DNA from 3 places in the Metabacillus sp. GQ13 genome. Region 2 is predicted to be linked to each of the others. Evidence: riboswitches for the same ligand, from Rfam matches in the RefSeq annotation. Region 2 holds a riboswitch; each other region holds the start of a gene.
The links. Region 2 has a riboswitch for ZMP and ZTP ahead of AC6CHR_RS00780 (bifunctional 5,10-methylenetetrahydrofolate dehydrogenase/5,10-methenyltetrahydrofolate cyclohydrolase). Riboswitches for the same ligand answer to the same signal wherever they lie in the genome.
Positions count from the first base shown of each region.

Region 1: it holds a riboswitch for ZMP and ZTP, as region 2 does, so the genes downstream of both, AC6CHR_RS13410 (phosphoglycerate dehydrogenase) here and AC6CHR_RS00780 (bifunctional 5,10-methylenetetrahydrofolate dehydrogenase/5,10-methenyltetrahydrofolate cyclohydrolase) in region 2, are expected to answer to the same signal.
Region 3: it holds a riboswitch for ZMP and ZTP, as region 2 does, so the genes downstream of both, AC6CHR_RS24705 (DJ-1/PfpI family protein) here and AC6CHR_RS00780 (bifunctional 5,10-methylenetetrahydrofolate dehydrogenase/5,10-methenyltetrahydrofolate cyclohydrolase) in region 2, are expected to answer to the same signal.

Region 1 covers NZ_JCAXET010000009.1:215,014-220,672, reverse strand. Annotated here, with positions in the region: gene AC6CHR_RS13410 (phosphoglycerate dehydrogenase) at 41-1,240, opposite strand; ZMP/ZTP riboswitch at 1,362-1,440, opposite strand; gene AC6CHR_RS13405 (hypothetical protein) at 1,811-2,827, opposite strand; gene AC6CHR_RS13400 (hypothetical protein) at 2,880-3,905, opposite strand; gene AC6CHR_RS13395 (hypothetical protein) at 4,192-4,755, shown strand; gene AC6CHR_RS13390 (alanine/ornithine racemase family PLP-dependent enzyme) at 5,344-5,659, opposite strand, start outside.
Region 2 covers NZ_JCAXET010000001.1:136,009-141,667, reverse strand. Annotated here, with positions in the region: gene AC6CHR_RS00785 (DinB family protein) at 1-407, shown strand, start outside; gene AC6CHR_RS00780 (bifunctional 5,10-methylenetetrahydrofolate dehydrogenase/5,10-methenyltetrahydrofolate cyclohydrolase) at 761-1,594, opposite strand; ZMP/ZTP riboswitch at 1,648-1,731, opposite strand; gene AC6CHR_RS00775 (TIGR00341 family protein) at 2,475-3,458, shown strand; gene AC6CHR_RS00770 (LysR family transcriptional regulator) at 3,772-4,701, opposite strand; gene aroA (3-phosphoshikimate 1-carboxyvinyltransferase) at 4,775-5,659, shown strand, end outside.
Region 3 covers NZ_JCAXET010000036.1:2,808-8,466, forward strand. Annotated here, with positions in the region: gene AC6CHR_RS24670 (pectate lyase family protein) at 1-216, opposite strand, end outside; gene AC6CHR_RS24675 (hypothetical protein) at 803-949, shown strand; partial or broken gene AC6CHR_RS24680 (transposase) at 1,317-1,567, opposite strand; gene AC6CHR_RS24685 (PspC domain-containing protein) at 1,692-1,880, shown strand; gene AC6CHR_RS24690 (hypothetical protein) at 1,979-2,428, shown strand; gene AC6CHR_RS24695 (hypothetical protein) at 2,551-2,835, shown strand; gene AC6CHR_RS24700 (hypothetical protein) at 3,085-3,495, shown strand; ZMP/ZTP riboswitch at 3,669-3,746, shown strand; gene AC6CHR_RS24705 (DJ-1/PfpI family protein) at 3,793-4,332, shown strand; gene AC6CHR_RS24710 (GNAT family N-acetyltransferase) at 4,425-4,907, shown strand; gene AC6CHR_RS24715 (dihydrodipicolinate synthase family protein) at 5,248-5,659, shown strand, end outside.

The DNA of each region.
Region 1 (5,659 bases), on a different contig from region 2:
AGACTTAAATAACTATTATTCATTTGTTCCATTAACAGGTTTAAATAATCCTGGTTGTAACGACACCTTCAAAATGTTGAATTTTCCCTTCTAGAGCAGGAATGATATCAGCAGTCACTTCATTGTCAATGTCAATCATCGTATATGCATATTCTCCACGACTTCTGTTTACCATGTCAGCGATGTTCAAATTATAACCTGATACAGCTAGTGTGATTTGCCCAACCATGTTCGGAACGTTTTCATGGAAAGCAACCAAACGTCGTTTCCCCGTATAAGGTAGGGAAGCGTTTGGGAAATTCACTGAGTTTTTAATGTTTCCTGTTTCTAAAAATTCCTTTACTTGACGAGCAGCCATGATCGCACAGTTTTCCTCTGATTCTTGAGTAGAGGCACCAAGATGTGGAATTGGAACTGTGTTTTTCATTTTCAAGACATTTTCATTCGGGAAGTCTGTAATATACTTACCAACTTTTCCGCTTTCAAGTGCAGCTTCCATATCCGTTTCATTCACAAGTTCTCCTCGTGAAAAGTTAAAAATATGAACGCCTGGCTTCATGATATCAAAAGTTTCTTGGTTAAACATTCCTTTTGTTTCTTCAGTAAATGGAACATGTACAGTAATATAATCTGAATTAGCAAACAATTGCTCAATCGTCATAGCACGCTGTACGTTGCGTGATAAGTTCCAAGCTGTATTAACAGAAATGAACGGGTCAAAACCAATTACATCCATGTCCAAATCTAGTGCATCATTCGCAACTAGTGCACCAATTGCACCTAAACCAATTACACCTAGCGTTTTTCCTTTAATTTCTTTACCAACGAATTGTTTTTTACCTGCTTCTACAAGCTTCGGAATTTGTTCTCCTTGACCTTCTAACGTGTTTGTCCAAGCAACACCAGCAAAAAGATTACGAGATGAAGCAATTAATGTAGCAAGAATCATTTCTTTTACAGCATTGGCATTAGCACCAGGTGTATTAAAAACTACAATTCCTTGCTCTGTACATTTGTCAACTGGGATATTATTGACACCAGCACCAGCACGTGCGATCGCTTTTAAATCATTACCGAGTTCAAATGTGTGCATGTTAAAGCTACGAAGAACAATTGCATCAGGATTTTCACTGTCATTATCGATCTTAAATTTATCCTTAGTGAAAACATTTAGCCCGCTTTCTGCAATATTATTTAATGTTTTGATTGTGTTTATTCTTTCTGTAATTAATGTGCTCATGTTATTTGCTCCTCGTTATCTATATTTTTTACATTCCCTAAATTAATGAATTTCTTTATTAATTTAAAGACGTTATGACTTTCTATCCTAATAAACAGAAAGAGGTAAGGAATACTTCCCTTACCTCTGCCCAGGCGAACGGCTACGACACTATGTGCTCCCTCACGGTTATCCGCGTTTCGCCAGTTACACATAGTCATTAGATTGCTTTTATTTTATCAAATTATTAAGAAATCTTCAACATCAATTTTTAAGATTATACATATCCATTCATTTAAGATATCTATACCTTTAAATATCTTGTTTTAATCGTTTCATATTCTTAACAACCAGTTTGTAGTGCTAAACAATATATATAAGAAAGACTGTTCCCCTAAAAAATGTTATCTTGGTAATATGAACTTTTTTATGTACTTAGCTGCCCTTTTCGCATAATTAGCTTATAATTTCACCTAAAAAATACAACGATCGATTTTTTTAGCTTTGAAAGCAACATACTTTTGAAAAGCCATTAGAAAAAACCGATGGGACTCCCATCGGTTCTATTTCACACAAAACATTCTAATAAATCTATACTTCCACAACTTCCAAATCTTCACTAGTTTCTGTTGTTTCTTCTGTTGTTTCTTCTGTTGTTTCTTCGGTTGTTTCTTCGGTTGTTTCTTCGGTTGTTCCTTCGGTTGTTCCTTCTGTTGTTTCTTCTTCAACTGCTATCATTGCATGAACTGCAGAATTGACAGATGCATGTAATTTCGCTTTTTCACTTGCATTCTCATTCGCCTGTGAATTTTCTTTGTTTGTCACGGATTTACTTACTTTTACTGCTTCCTCAATAACTTCTGATAGCTCTTCTTCAATTGCTTCTGGTTTCACTTCTACAACAGGTTCAACTTTTACTTCTGATTGTCCTTCTTCTGTTGCTGCTTCTTCAACTACTACCTTTGCATGTATTGCAGAGTTGGCAGATGCATGTAACTTTGCTTTTTCATTAGAATTAACACTTGCATGTGAATTCACTTTGTTTGCTACAGATTTTTTTACTTCTATTACTTCTTCTATAACTTCTGTTTGCTTGTCTTCAACAGATTCTGATTTCACTTCTCTAACAGGCTCAACTTCTGCTTCTGTTGTTTCTTCATCAACTGCTATCGATGCATGTACTGCAGAGTTGGTAGATGCATGTAATTTCGCTTTTTCACTAGCATTTTCATTTGCTTGTGAATTTACTTTGTTTGCTACAGATTTTTTCACTTTTACTACTTCTTCTATAACTTCTGTTTGTTCTTCTTTAACTGGTTCTGGTTTCACTTCTACCTCAGGCTCAACTTCTGCTTTCGCTTGTACTGCAGAATTAATTGAAGCATTTGCTTTTGCACTCGCACTTGCATTTTCACTAGCATGAGCTTTTTCTTTATTTACTGATGTTTTTGTTTGTGCTGCAACTTTATTATTATCTGAGATTTTCACTGTATTAACTTCTTTTGGAGCACCTAGAGCTGCCTCACTTATATGCCCTCCTACAAAAACTCCAACTGAAATTACTCCTGCTAATACAAATGTTTTTACTGCAATCTTATTAATTTTCATTATATACCTCTCCTTTTTTAGTCGTTAGTACCATTTAATACTACATACACGTCTATAAAAAAGGAGTTGCTTGAGGTGGTTGCAAAGGAGGCGCATTAACCCATTGATTTCGATATGCAAATTCCCTAGAATCGAATGGTTGGAGTTGCTTTTGTTTCAAATAATTCTCCGCTTCTAGCAAATATTTATCAATGATGCTAGTTGTATTTTGCCCAAATCCTGTCCGATCCTTTGATGAACCTTCAGGAATTTTCGTGTTGTATGAGATGGGCACAACCATAATGTCACTTGGATATTTTCCCTTATTAGTAGGGATATCTTCTTTTTTCTCTACGATCTCAGGTTCTCCGTTCTGAGAATTCGATTCATTATTTGATGTCACGTTTTTATTATCTACTACCATTGCCTCAGAAGAATGAATCTCATTGTTATTAGGCTTTGTCTTCTGCTTTGAGAATTTTGGTTCTGGTACCTGACTTTTTTCAGGTAATACATTCTTAACAGCCTTGTTCTTCCCTACTTCATCTGATTTTTGTGCCTTTTCACTTGCTTGATCTGGTACCTTAACTGCCTTTTGTGCTTTTTCACTTGCTTGATCTGGTACCTTAACTGCCTTTTTGGCTTTTTCACTTGCTTGATCTGGTACCTTAACTGCCTTTTTGGCTTTTTCACTTGCTTGATCTGGTACCTTAACTGCCTTTTTGGCTTTTTCACTTGCTTGATCTGGTACCTTAACTACCTTTTTGGCTTTTTCACTTACTTGATCTGGTACCTTAACTGCCTTTTTGGCTTTTTCACTAACCAGTACTTGGATTGATTTCTCTATCTTTTTACTTGGCTGTGCTAAATTTTCTTTCTCAGTCTTTTTATTTGCATAATTTGAGACATTAATTTCTGACTTTGCTTTTGTAACTGGAGTAGAATTCTCGCTTTTCACAGATTTAACTATTTCAATTGCTTGACCATTTTGTGTACTTGGCTTTTGAGTTAATTCACTTTTCTCAGCGAATGCAGCAGTAGGGAACAAGATGACCGAACTTAAAATAACTCCTTTTAACAAGAGTCTCCATACGTGCATAATTTCACCACCTTTCTATGAAATAGTGCATGAATTATTTCGACTATACAATTCTTCATAATTCGACTTTTTGTGTCCGTATAGAGTAATAAGAGTATGAATCTTCTGTGATTATACCCATTTCTTATGACCTCACAAAAATTCATAGCAGTATAGAAGAAAAATGCTAGAAGTAGTATTAATAAGTGCTTGCCTATTTTCTCTAATAATCAGGTTGAGGTATAATCCTCACCTTTTTATACAAGCTAATTTAAAGAATGATTAAATAAGCAAAAGAAGGTGCCTTATGAAAAAACGTAGTTTTCAAATAATGATTATTTTAGCAATTTGCTTATCTGCTTGTTCCCAACAAAAAGAGGAACAAAAAAATATGACGATAGAAGAAACTAAAAAAGTAGATTTACAAAAAGGTGAGGAAATCGTGGGATATTTCAAAGAGACTAATCTCCCAATTACCGATACTAGAATGTATTCTGAAGAGGATGATCCAAATGAATTGTTAGGAAGACCAGGTGGGTACATAGGGAAAGTGGATTTCATAGATTCGAACGTCGTAAAAAAGATTGTAGATACTGAAACAAAAGAATACAGTTTATCGGAAGAGGAAATAAAAGAAACCATAAATAAAGAATTTGGTGTTGGAAATGGTGGTAGCTTTGAAGTTTTTAAAAATGAAGCTGATGCAAAAAAACGATTCGATTATGTTACGACAATTTCAAGTGAATTAGGTGGTGCTTTTGTTGAATATGGTTACCTAGAAAAGAATATATTTTTAAGGTTATCCAAAACTTTAACACCAACACAAGCGGCTGAATATGAAAAGGTTTTAAAGGAACTAGTAAAACAATAATAATTAGATACCCTTTACCTTTTGGATTATTTGTAAAGGAATGAATCCTAAAAAAGACCAACGTCAACTGAAAGCACGTTTGGTCTTTTACATAGTCCAAGAGCACGATGATAGGCTACATTCGAAAGATATACTTATGACGAAAACAGCTTTTACTTATTTACTGTCGGTTACTTATTAATCAGATATGCCTCTTGAATGGTTTCATTTAATTTCCTCTGAAATTTCTTCTAATGGACGATTACGATTGTTTAAGTACTGTAGTCAATTACTTTACCCTTTTTCCATATCTTTTGGATATGAGCCCTATATAAAACACGCTTCACAATAGTTTATTTATTAACATTACCAAATATATTATGTGATACCTCTAGAGCTGTAGTTGTTAGCCCCTATGCTAAATGTAAATGTACAGAAGCGTAGATGCCAATGCTGGAGCAATACCAAAAGCTTAAATTAGATGTATCTAAACACTGATCATTTCAGATCAACATTCTTATGAAAAATAAAAAAATCCAGCCATAAAAGACCGGAAACTAACTAGCTATCAATCACATTGTATAATTATTTACTTATTAATACTCTTGCTTAAATCACATCTTTATATTGTTTAAATACATAAGGCGAGGTCATAATCGAAAGAAGGGCACCATAATTTAAATTGAATGAAACCTCGTCTCCCACTATTAAATGATTCTTTTTCGCGTCAAGTACAGTATGATCACTACTTGATCCAATGATATCGATATCCAATAATGGGATCAGCCCAGAAACGAGTACGTCTTGACTCCCAACCCCAAGAATTACTCGACTCATTTGGCCACGGTCTTGAAATTGCGGAAAGACTCCAAAGGCATTCTGACCTATTTCCCCGTAGGGAATAGAAGGTTTGATTTTCGATTCG
Region 2 (5,659 bases):
ATAACGAGACTGTTAAAAGTGTTTTCTCATCTATCTCAGATGTTCTGATTCACCTTTACGCAACAGATATTACCTGGCTGGAAACGATGAAAGAAAGAAGTTTCCATGATACTGTTAGAGAAGTTGAACGTCGACAGTCAGAAGCATCAGGGGCGTCAATAGATGAACTTGAAGCGTTCTATAATGCACTTTCAGAAGAATTTTACAGTTTTTTTTCTGAGCAGCATGATCCAGATCGAATTATCATTACTGAGCATCCTGAATATGGTCGTAGTGAGTTCATACTTGCCGATCTTATTCACCATGTAGTGAATCATGGAACCTACCATCGTGGTAATGTGTCAGCGATGCTTCATCAACAAGGTGAACGAAGCGTACCTACGGATTATGTATATTTTATCTTTTAAATGACTTTAGTCGTGTTATTCTAATACTGAAAATGATCAATTGCTTTTTTATATGTAGGACAAAATTAGAAAGTCCTTTTTGTGAGCGGTTTAAATTGTTATTCTAAAACCTCTGGTAACTCCTAGGATAATATAAGGATATATGAATATGAAATATAAACAATCGATTTTAAGTTATTCAGACCACATTAGTTAAGGGAATTTGAAATTCACCTATTATTTTGGAGTCAAGGGTGGAGTTTTTTTAGATTGTCTATCCTTTTCTTGAAGTATCTCTGTTTAAAAAGAGATACTTCAAGAAAAAAATGAAAGGTTATTACGTAACGAGAGAGCAAGCAAAATTAAAATTAAATTTAGACATTTTCTGCTGATTCAACCGTATGTTTCAGCAATGTAGCGATTGTTACTGGACCAACGCCACCTGGTACTGGGGTTATTGCACTTGCAACTTTATAGCAAGTCTCATAATCAATATCACCGAGATTTCCTTTGTTATAACCTGCATCTAAAACAACTGAACCATCCTTTAACCAGTTTCCTTGAATAAATTTAGGCTTTCCTACCGCTGCTACAACAATATCTGCTTGTTTTAATATTGTGGGTAAATTGGAAGTTTTGGAATGACACGTTGTAACAGTCGCATTTTTATTGAGAAGTAATGCCGAAACTGGTTTACCTAAGATTGGACTTCTACCAACTACGACTACATGTTTTCCCTCAATTTCTATCTGATAGTATTCTAAAATTTTCATAATTGCTGCAGGTGTACATGAGGGATATCTTCCAAAGCCTAATGCTGTTTGACCGTACCCTGCACTTGTAACACCATCTACATCTTTTCGTAAATCAATTGCTTCAAAAGCCATACGCTCATCAATGTGTGAAGGAACGGGATGTTGTAAAAGGATACCATGAATAGAATTATCATTGTTTAGTGCTTCAATTTCATTTAACAACTCTTTCGTTCCTATATCTTCAGGCAATTGGACACGGATAGATTTAATACCTACTCTCTTACTGGCATTCCCTTTCATTCTTACGTATGTTTCTGAAGAAGGATTATTACCAACTAAAATCGTTGCAAGGCAGGGTATGGTACCCTTACTTGTTAAAATATCAATCCGTTCTTTCAAGCTATCTTTCATTTCTTGCGCTACGATATTCCCATCCAAAATTAATTTTTCCATAACGTCGTCGCCTCCTGATAATATAATAAAAAAAAGATAAGGATTATAATCCTTATCTCTGCCCAGACGACCCGACCTTATAAAACACAGCTTCCTTGTGGTCATTTCCACAAATGTCGTCAGTTACTGTGCCTATCTCCTATATAAGAACAAGATAACATAAAGGGGATTAATGTCAATAAAAAAGGTGTTTATTAATATGAAAAGTGTTATCATGCACTTTTCAATATTCATTAAAGGTTGCAGCTTTATTGGAAAAGGAATTTCTTACCCATTGTTTGAATAGGTACAACTTAAATCAGAGTTTAGACAAAAAGAGAAAGGTTGAGTTGAGTAATGATGTAGGTAGATTCAGAGGTGTATTATTTGATTTAGATGGTACAGTAATTAACAGTGAGTGGTAGGGGCGGACGGATTCTTTTAATTATGAGATTCAGAAAATTGTAAATAGAAAACTAAATAAAGCTGAAAAACAATTTTTATTAGGAAACCTTTTAAAATCTTAAACGAGTTGGTTCATCACATTTTACAGAAGCAGATTGGTGCATCGTATGTTAAAACGTTCGGTAGAAAATAGAGGAAGGGTTACGGGCCATTGACACCGAAAAAACCTAACATGATTTGGTGAAATCCTTGCTCAATCCAACAGGGATTACGTATGAGGATATCTATTAGAACTACTAGGTTACAAAATACATCTTCGGAAAGAGTGAGATCACTTTGGTATAAAAAAGAAAACTAGGTGATGATTTATGCTTTCCCTCTAAATATTAAGAAAAGGTATAAGGAGGTTCCATTAGTTCTTTTGTATTATTACATCTAACAAAGGTGAATAATAAATAATATTGAGAAATGGCAGACTTGGTTCTGGAGGATGAATATGGAGTTACAGTTGATAGAAGTATATTCACCAAGCAATTTTGAATTTTCAAATAGTATTTTACATAATTTCCCTATCGTTTCATATTGGATCACTAATGTAAAAGACAATAATAAACTTATTCGAATTTTAGTTGAAAAAGAAGACGCAGAAAAAATTTTAAACTATCTAGAAAAAGCGTCTAAAAAAAATGATGATTTTCAAATCATGTTATTTTCCGTTAAAGCATATTTCCCTAGTGAATATAATGAGCTAAATGAAACAAATGATACAAAAGAACTTGAGCGAGCTAGTAAACATGAATTATATGAAATTGTTCGTTCCTCAGGTAAGATTAACCCTAGTTTTACCTGGTTTACTATTTTTGCTGCAATTATAGCTACAGTCGGGATCATCCAAAACAGTCCTGGTTTTGTTATAGGTGCGAATGTCATCGATCCAGCAATTGGCCCTATTCTAGGAATTTCATTTGCCTCTATTTTAGGTGATCAAAAGCTCGCTCAACAATCAATTATTACGTCTCTTTTTGGTCTATCAATTCCATTTACGATCGCTGTTTTATTTGGTTATTATTTTGATCTACCAGTGAACAGCAATGAGTTTCTTTCACAAACAAATGTACAAATTATAGATATTATTGTTGCAACCGTAGCCGGAGCCGCGGGAGCTTTATCATTTGTTAAACGTTCACATGGACAGTTAGTTGGAGTGATGGTCTCCTTGGCTGTTTTACCGCCAACTGTTGTGTTAGGTATGATGGTTGGAGCTGGACAATGGAAGGAAGCGTTAATGCCTCTATTAATGCTTTTAATTAATATTAATGCGATCTTTTTATCAACTATTTTGGTGTTTTGGCTAAGTGGAATTAAACCCATTAATTGGAGGGATATTAAGGAAGCAAATACCTCTCGTAAGAACTCCTTAATCTTTACCAGTATCATTGCAATTTTTCTTGTTATTGCTGTTATATATTCACACTTATAGAATTCGTAGTTATCTTTTTTGGTCTATTTTGCAGCAATTTAGTGGACCATTTCCTCGTACAATCTAAGCAAAAGACTTAGAATCAATATATATTCTTTTTCATACCCTAGTAGTACTCAACTATTCCTTCCGCTTGATCCAAAGAACATTTTCTTTATGACAAATAATAAATGGTGAGGTAATAATGTCTTTGAGCTGATGGGTACTTGCGTAAAAGCCATGTATTGCTCTAATAAAATGATAGGGAAGAAATAGAATTAAAAGACGTTAAAAAAGAAATGGAATATGAAATAAGACCCTATCTAATAATTCATTAATGTTCGGTTTCTATTAAATGATTAAAAAACTTATTAGCTGCGACTGAGAGAGGAATACCTTGTTTTGTTATTAATCCAATTTTTCTGTCTTCTATTTTTTCTTTTAAACATACTTCAAATAATTCACCTTCTGATAGTTCTTTTAAAACCAATTCTTTAGTGACAAACCCAATCCCCATTCCAATTTTGGCACATTCAATCAACAATTCAACACTTCCTACCTCAATATCGGGTTTTACATTTAACCTTTGAGATTGAAATATTTGATCTAGAAAAAACCTTGAACTACTTTTATCTGAAAAAGAAATGATTGGAAAGTTCAACATTTCTTTGAGAGAAATCGTTTTGTTCGCTAATTTTTTATATTTCCCCCCTACAATAAAGGTACTTTTAATACTAATATAATCAGTTGTATTTATTTGACTTTGATCAATTGGTAAATGAATGATGCCAATATCAATAAGTCCATTTGCTAATTTTTCTACTATCTGAGGCGTAGAACCATGTTGAAGTTTAATCTGAATTTCTGAAAAGTTGTCTTGAAATATTTGTATATGAGGTAACAAAAAATGCTTAAAGGTTGAATCACTTCCTCCGATTGTAACCTGTCCACTTTCTAAATTTAGTAACTTTGAAATCTTCAGCTCTGCGCTATCAATTAAGTCGAAAGCTTGTTTAATATAGCCAAATAAAATTTCACCCTCATTGGTTATTGTTACTCCTTTTGAGGTTCTAACAAATAGTGAAACCCCTAGTTTATCTTCTAATTGCCTAATTGAGTGACTGACACTTGGTTGTGTAATGTATAATTTTTTTGCAGCTTTACTGAAGTTTTTTTCCATTGCTGTCATATAAAATACTCGATATAAGTCTAATGTCACGATATAGATCCCACCTATAACTGTTATCGGAAATAGTGATTTCATTTATATCTTAATTGAATTTATACTAAATGGACAGAAGATTATCATGATTCAGTAAATAAGGAGTGGTTGCAAGTTGGAAAAGGATAAATTCGATTTAAAAGCCAGAAGTCCCTGGACTCCATTAAAAGATGTAAATACTGTAACCGTGTCACCAAGTAAAAGCAAAATAGACGGCTCGATTACGATTCCTGGTAGTAAAAGTTTAACGAACAGAGCTTTAATTATAAGTGCTTTAGCTAATGGAAAATCAAAAGTGTCAGGTATTTTAAAAAGTGATGATTCGTATTGGTGTCTAGACTCTTTAAAAAGATTGGGTATCCATATAGACATAGAAAATGAGACAGCTTTCATTGAGGGCAAGGGTGGTAAATGGGAATCAAGTAGTTTGTATATTGGTGCAGCAGGTACGATAGCAAGATTTTTACCTGGAGCATTAGCAGTATCTGGTGAAGGGAAATGGGAAATTGAAGCGAGTGAGAGCATGAGCAAAAGACCCATATCTCAATTAATAAACGCTTTAAAGGAGCTTGGCGCTGAAATCAACTATTTAAGCGATGAAGGTTATTATCCGTTGTTAATTAAAGGAAAAGCATTATTGGGTGGCGAGATCAGACTTTCGGGGAATATTTCTAGTCAATTTATAAGTGGTCTGTTGATTGCAGCACCTTATTTCAAAGAAGCAATTACAGTAAATATAAGTGAGCACATTGTTCAACACTCATACGTGCTTTTAACTTTAGAATTAATGAAAAAGTTCGGTGCAAATGTTCGTTATGATAACAATCTAACAAAAATAATAGTCTATCCTTCGATGTACATTCCTCAAGATGTAAATTTAGAAGCTGATGTGTCGACTGCTTGTTACTTTCTTGCTCTTGCTGCGGTAACAAATGGAAGAATCCGAATTGATAATCTAAACTATGACACAAAACAACCAGATATAAAGATGATAGATGTC
Region 3 (5,659 bases), on a different contig from region 2:
AGCATTTGCAGGTTTCACATAAACATTATAACCATCTGCATTGATAACGGGTGACCATTCTACAAAAGCAGTTTCAAACCAGCCACCGCTTTTAGTTAATTCTATGCTAGTAGTAGCACCATGTACTGAAGGTGTGGCGAACCCACTTACAATCAGAGATAGCAAAAGAGAAACCAATAAAAAAGTACCTTTTACCCGTGAAAACATCCTTTTCATTTCATCCACTCCTACATGTAGTTTTTTATAAACATATCTGAAACCGCTTCCAATTTACTACGAACATTCACCTCCTTTAATGGTGGATTCTATTAAAAAGAAAACATGCATTTCATTGCAAGATGCCTTAAAAATAGTAGGATAAGAGAATTGAAAATGATTTCATTCAGAAGTTTTATTGTTCTAGATGGGGACGAAAGGAACAAAATCTTAAAGGACCTAGGGGCGTTGCGGCTGATAGAAGTATCATTACATGAATGATCTTAGTTGGTACTATCTTTTGAATCATAGATACGAGATGGGTGTTTGCTTTTTTGAGAAATGAGAGACAATAGCCTGATTTAGAAATTAATAACATTGTTAGTCAATCTTAAAACAGTCATTAATGAAATTCTATAGTGAAAAGGAACTGAAATTTTTTATAGGTATAATTTACTTTTCTTGGAAAGTGGCTGAAAATAAAAGGACTTTTAAATTAAGAAAGGAAAGTGTAAATTACGTTTGGGTGGCAGTGAACCAGTACAGATGCTTGTCAACCTTTGAGAACTGTTAGTTTAAATAGAATTGAATAGTGAGGAAAGATATCATGGTAAAAGCACTAGTGCAAGACTCATATTATCAAATTCTTGAAATGTGGTTGAAAGATTTCCAAGAACATGATAGAAAAGGCATGTTCGATATGACTCATTGTATTACTTCAGGAAGTAGAGAGAATACATTCACGCAAAATTAGGATATTAAGTGTAAAGCTATCAACCGCCGATGACAACACACGTGAAGTGCGTTGCGAAAATAACTTTAAAATGTAACTAAAGAATAGAAATTATCAAAACAAAAAAACTTTTTCCACAACTTATCAACAGCTGGAATAAAGATTGTACAAAAAAGTGTGAAAAAAAGCCCGCCAATCCCTACATATCAACAAATGAGAAACAAGAAAGATAAAAAAAATCTTTTTTAACTCGATAAAAAACGTGGAAAAGCCCGAAAAACATGATGGTTTGTAGAAAAAATGGGGGAAAAGCGGGAGAATAGGAAAATAATTATTGTAACAGCGAACGGTGGAATGGGTTTGAGGATTTCTCTTTCAATCACTTCTATTTTCGTCCCATGATCAGCGCGGCTTGCTTTAAAATATCGACTTCCATTTCTAGCTGCTTATTTTTTTCTTAACTCGATCAATTCTTGTTCTACAGGGCTTCGACTGTTGGAATTGCGTAATCCATCTGTCTAAAGCGGACGCAGTTAATTCATATTCACTGGTAATATCTTGGCGGCTTTTCCCATTTTCATATAAAGCAACCACTTGCTTTTTAAAATCAGTTGTAAATGTTCTCCTCTTTATAGACATAGTAGATCTCCTCACTTGTTGTGTATTATTCTACTAGCCTTTATTTTAATTCTCCAACTCAGTGTAACCTATCCAATATATGGTATTATTTAAGGTAGGTTCTGATAAGAAAGAGGGAATTGAATTGAAAAATAAGTTAAAAAAGTCTTCAACAGATAATTCTATAAGTGGTGTTTGTGGAGGTATAGCTGAGTATTTCGGTGTATCTTCTTTGGCGGTAAGAATAATATTTATTTTATTACCTGGTGCTAATATACTAATATATTTAATTCTTGCTAATACGATGGCTGATAGACCTCCGTCATTATATTAAACTAACGGGTAGCACTACTTCAAGATGGATAATGTACTTTCTTTTTGAATGAAAGAGGCAGGTTAGGTGAAGAAAAAGTGTTAATGGAGGTGGATTTTATGGATTCTAACTATAAATGTTTTATTGATATCCGTTTCAGTGGTGGAGATATTCAATTTGACGTTTCGAGTGACACACAGTTATTTAGTTTTAAATCAGGTATAGGTTTTGTAGCAATCCCACATTTTTTCTTAACTCTTTCCTCTTTATATAAGGGAGAAATCAGTGAGGCAGAATTTTATTGTCACGGAAACTCTGATTACTATAAATTTTCCAGTGATAGTACAAACCTTTTTATTGAACATATAAGCTATTATCCAGATGGTATATTTAAATATCAATTTAAGCTAAAAGAGTATATCGAAGTTATTGATACAGAATTTCAAAAGTATCTGCAACAACTTGAAAAGGAAGGAATATTGCCTTTAAAAACTCAAGAATTTGCTCATCCATTAGGTGATGATGTATTAAATACTTTTAATGATTTTTCATCACTTTTAAACCGTTAATTTTACAAATCTATTTACGTTGTTCAACTAACGGGCCAGATTTCGAAATAAGATAACTGGACTTTTATATATATATTTGTAGATAAATGTTCCTTAAATAAAAATATAATGGAGGTATAATTATGTGGTTAATATTAGGACTTATTGCTATAGTAGCAACTTTTATAAATCTTTTTATGTATAAAACAGGAAAAGATTATAAACTTGCGATGGCAATGGGATTATCATTTACAGCATTGACACTCTGTGCAGAACATAGCCTCTTATCTAATTGGGTAAAAGGTGAAGATTGGTCGGCTTTATTGGATGTTGTACCTACTATGGAAAAGGCGCTATGGTTTCTGACAATTGTTTCTATCTTACTAAATGTAGCACCTATACTTTTAGAACTGAAAAATAAAAAATAATATCTTATTGATGCATCATTTATATAATCTGCAATTATTGTGTAAATCTTTATGTATAACTAACGGTTGCAAGAGTCTAAGAAAATAATGGGTTACTATGGCAGCTTTTTTTCTTTATCGTAATTCAACTAAAGGGACAGGATAGTTGAGCAAGAATCAAACTTTTTATATTTAATTTCGTTAATTTAGAGTGTAGGGGAAAAAGGTTGTACCTTTTGTTTAATAAACTAGTATTAGGAGAGATGAATGGTGAAAAAAATATTAATTGTGTTAGCGTCTTTAATAATCCCAGTAACATTAGTAATATTTATCATTAATTTTCTTTTTCAGGTTGGCGTTGATATTAAGGTGAAAAATCAAACGAATAAAGAGATTTCAGGATTATATATAACTTATGATGAAATTAAGTCAGATGTTAAGATACCAACTTTAAAACCAGGAGAGAGATATAAATTTAATATTAGCCATGGGGAAAATTCTAATGAAGATTTTGATGAAGCAGCTATGGTATTAGAATACAAAGATAAAAAAGGTAATATACATACAGAATATATTGCTGGTTACATCGAAAGAGGCTATTCTGGTTTTGCAAATATAAAAATAACTGGTTTTAAGGAGAACGGAAAACTTAAAATGGATATTAAGGAATTTGTATATTGAGTGTCAATAATATTCTTCTTTAGCTTTTCCACAGAAAATTGGACAAGACCTACAAAGGAAGTTCAATACTTATTTCCTTATTCAACGGGAAAATTTAGTTCAATATCGAATTTGAAGACAACATATACTTTAACTATTCAGAAAAGCGTGATAAAAATAAATTAAAGTAGAATCTTGGTGTGTATAACTGGCGTAATGTGGCAAACCACGGGGGAGTACATACTATATAGTCGCACGCCTGGGCATAGTATTTGGATATTCCAAATACTTTTTTATTGTTTTATAGCGGAAGGTTGGATGAAAAACGCTAAAAAGTCAAGAAAAGTAGTAATTTTGATTTATGAAAATGTTGAAATTTTGGATTTTACGGGTCCGTATGAAGTGTTTCTTGCAGGGAGTAAAAGAGGAACGGATGTTTCTGTATATACGGTAGCTGAAGAAAAACTCCCTGTTAATGCATTAGGGAACCTAAGTATAAACTCTAACTACTCAATTTATAATTGCTCCACTCCCGACATACTAATTATTCCTGGTGGTTGGGGTGCAAGAAAAGAAATGCACAATCAAAAAATCATCAACTGGATTAATGAAATTTTGAATAAAGTTGAACTCGTTTTATCTGTTTGTACAGGGGCTTTATTATTAGCTCAAGCAAATTTATTAGACGAATTACAGCTAACAACAAATCGAAATGCTATTAATGAATTAAGGGAGGTTGCTCCTGAATCTGCCGAAATAATAGAGAATTCACGATATATAGATAATGGGAAAATCATTCTATCTGCGGGGGGTCCGCAGGTATCGATATGTCCTGGTATGTTGTTGGGAAGTTATTAGGGAAAGAAAGAGCAGTGGAGGCAGCCAATCTCATGGAGTACGATTGGAAGATTTAGTTATTAGTGTTTAGTAGTATATAAGGGAGGATAAACATGAACATTCGAATTTTAGAAAACAAGGACCTAAATGCTGTTAAAAAAGTTATGGAAGAACATCCTTTACAGTTCCCAAGGTTAATTATAGATAAATACTCTACACGTTGGAGTAACTTCTTAAATCCAAAAGCCGATAGTGACATAAATGGTTATTATGTTGCTTGTACGGAAACTGATGAGATAATTGGTCATGCAGGATATATTTTTGATAATGTAACAGGTTTTTATGAAATAGTTGGAGTTGTTATAAAGAAGGAGTTTCAGCGAAAGGGAATCGGAAAAGCATTAATACATTCAATTTGTATGAGGGTCAAAGACTTAGGTGGAAAAAAAGTCATTCTTTATACATTAGGTCATCCTGGAAATGAATCAACTATATACTTTTATCAAAATATAGGGTTTGACTTGGTTAGCTTCGATAGAGACTTTTTCATTCCTGATTATCATCGTGTAACATTTATTACGACAATAGATTGTTAAGTCAATGAGGTTTATAGTTGCTGAGTAAATGCTGTTATCACATCTTTTTCTATTAAAAAGTAAGTTTGTGAAACTTTGTATCGTTCTTCAACTACTATGAAAATTAACTTCTATAACTCCGAAAAATGACAACATCAAAGTAGACCCATCTCATTCGTTTTAAAAAATAGAGTAAGCCGTAATTAATGGAACTATGGATTGGATTGACTGGATTAAGATTCAGTATGGACAGTTCGACATATTTTCATTCTCTGTGGTGCAGCCACGATATTTCTGCTGCATGGATGGCTATAGGGTTAGTTTATTTTAAGTAGATAAAAAGGATAAAGGGGATAACATAATGCTGACAGAAAAAGTTCATATTGCCGTGCCAACAGCTTTTTTTGAAGATGAATCTTTAAATACTCAAGGGACAATTAACCATATAAGAGACCTTTATAAACAAGGAGTAAAATCTGTTCTCGTCTCTGGAACTACTGGAGAACAGCATAGTTTAAACATTCAAGAGAAAATTGAAATAATAAACGGTTTAGAACTGGAAGAAGAACTCATTAGTAATATGGAAATTATATTTGGTGTGGCTTCAATTAGACAGAAAGAGTCAGAGGAATTAGCTGAAAAGATTCGTCAGACAAAAATATCCGGTATCATGCTTGGGTATCCACCGTATGTTATACCGACACAAGAAGAAGCATTCGTTTATACAAAGAGAATTATGCACCTTAGTAATAAACCAACAATTTTATATAACA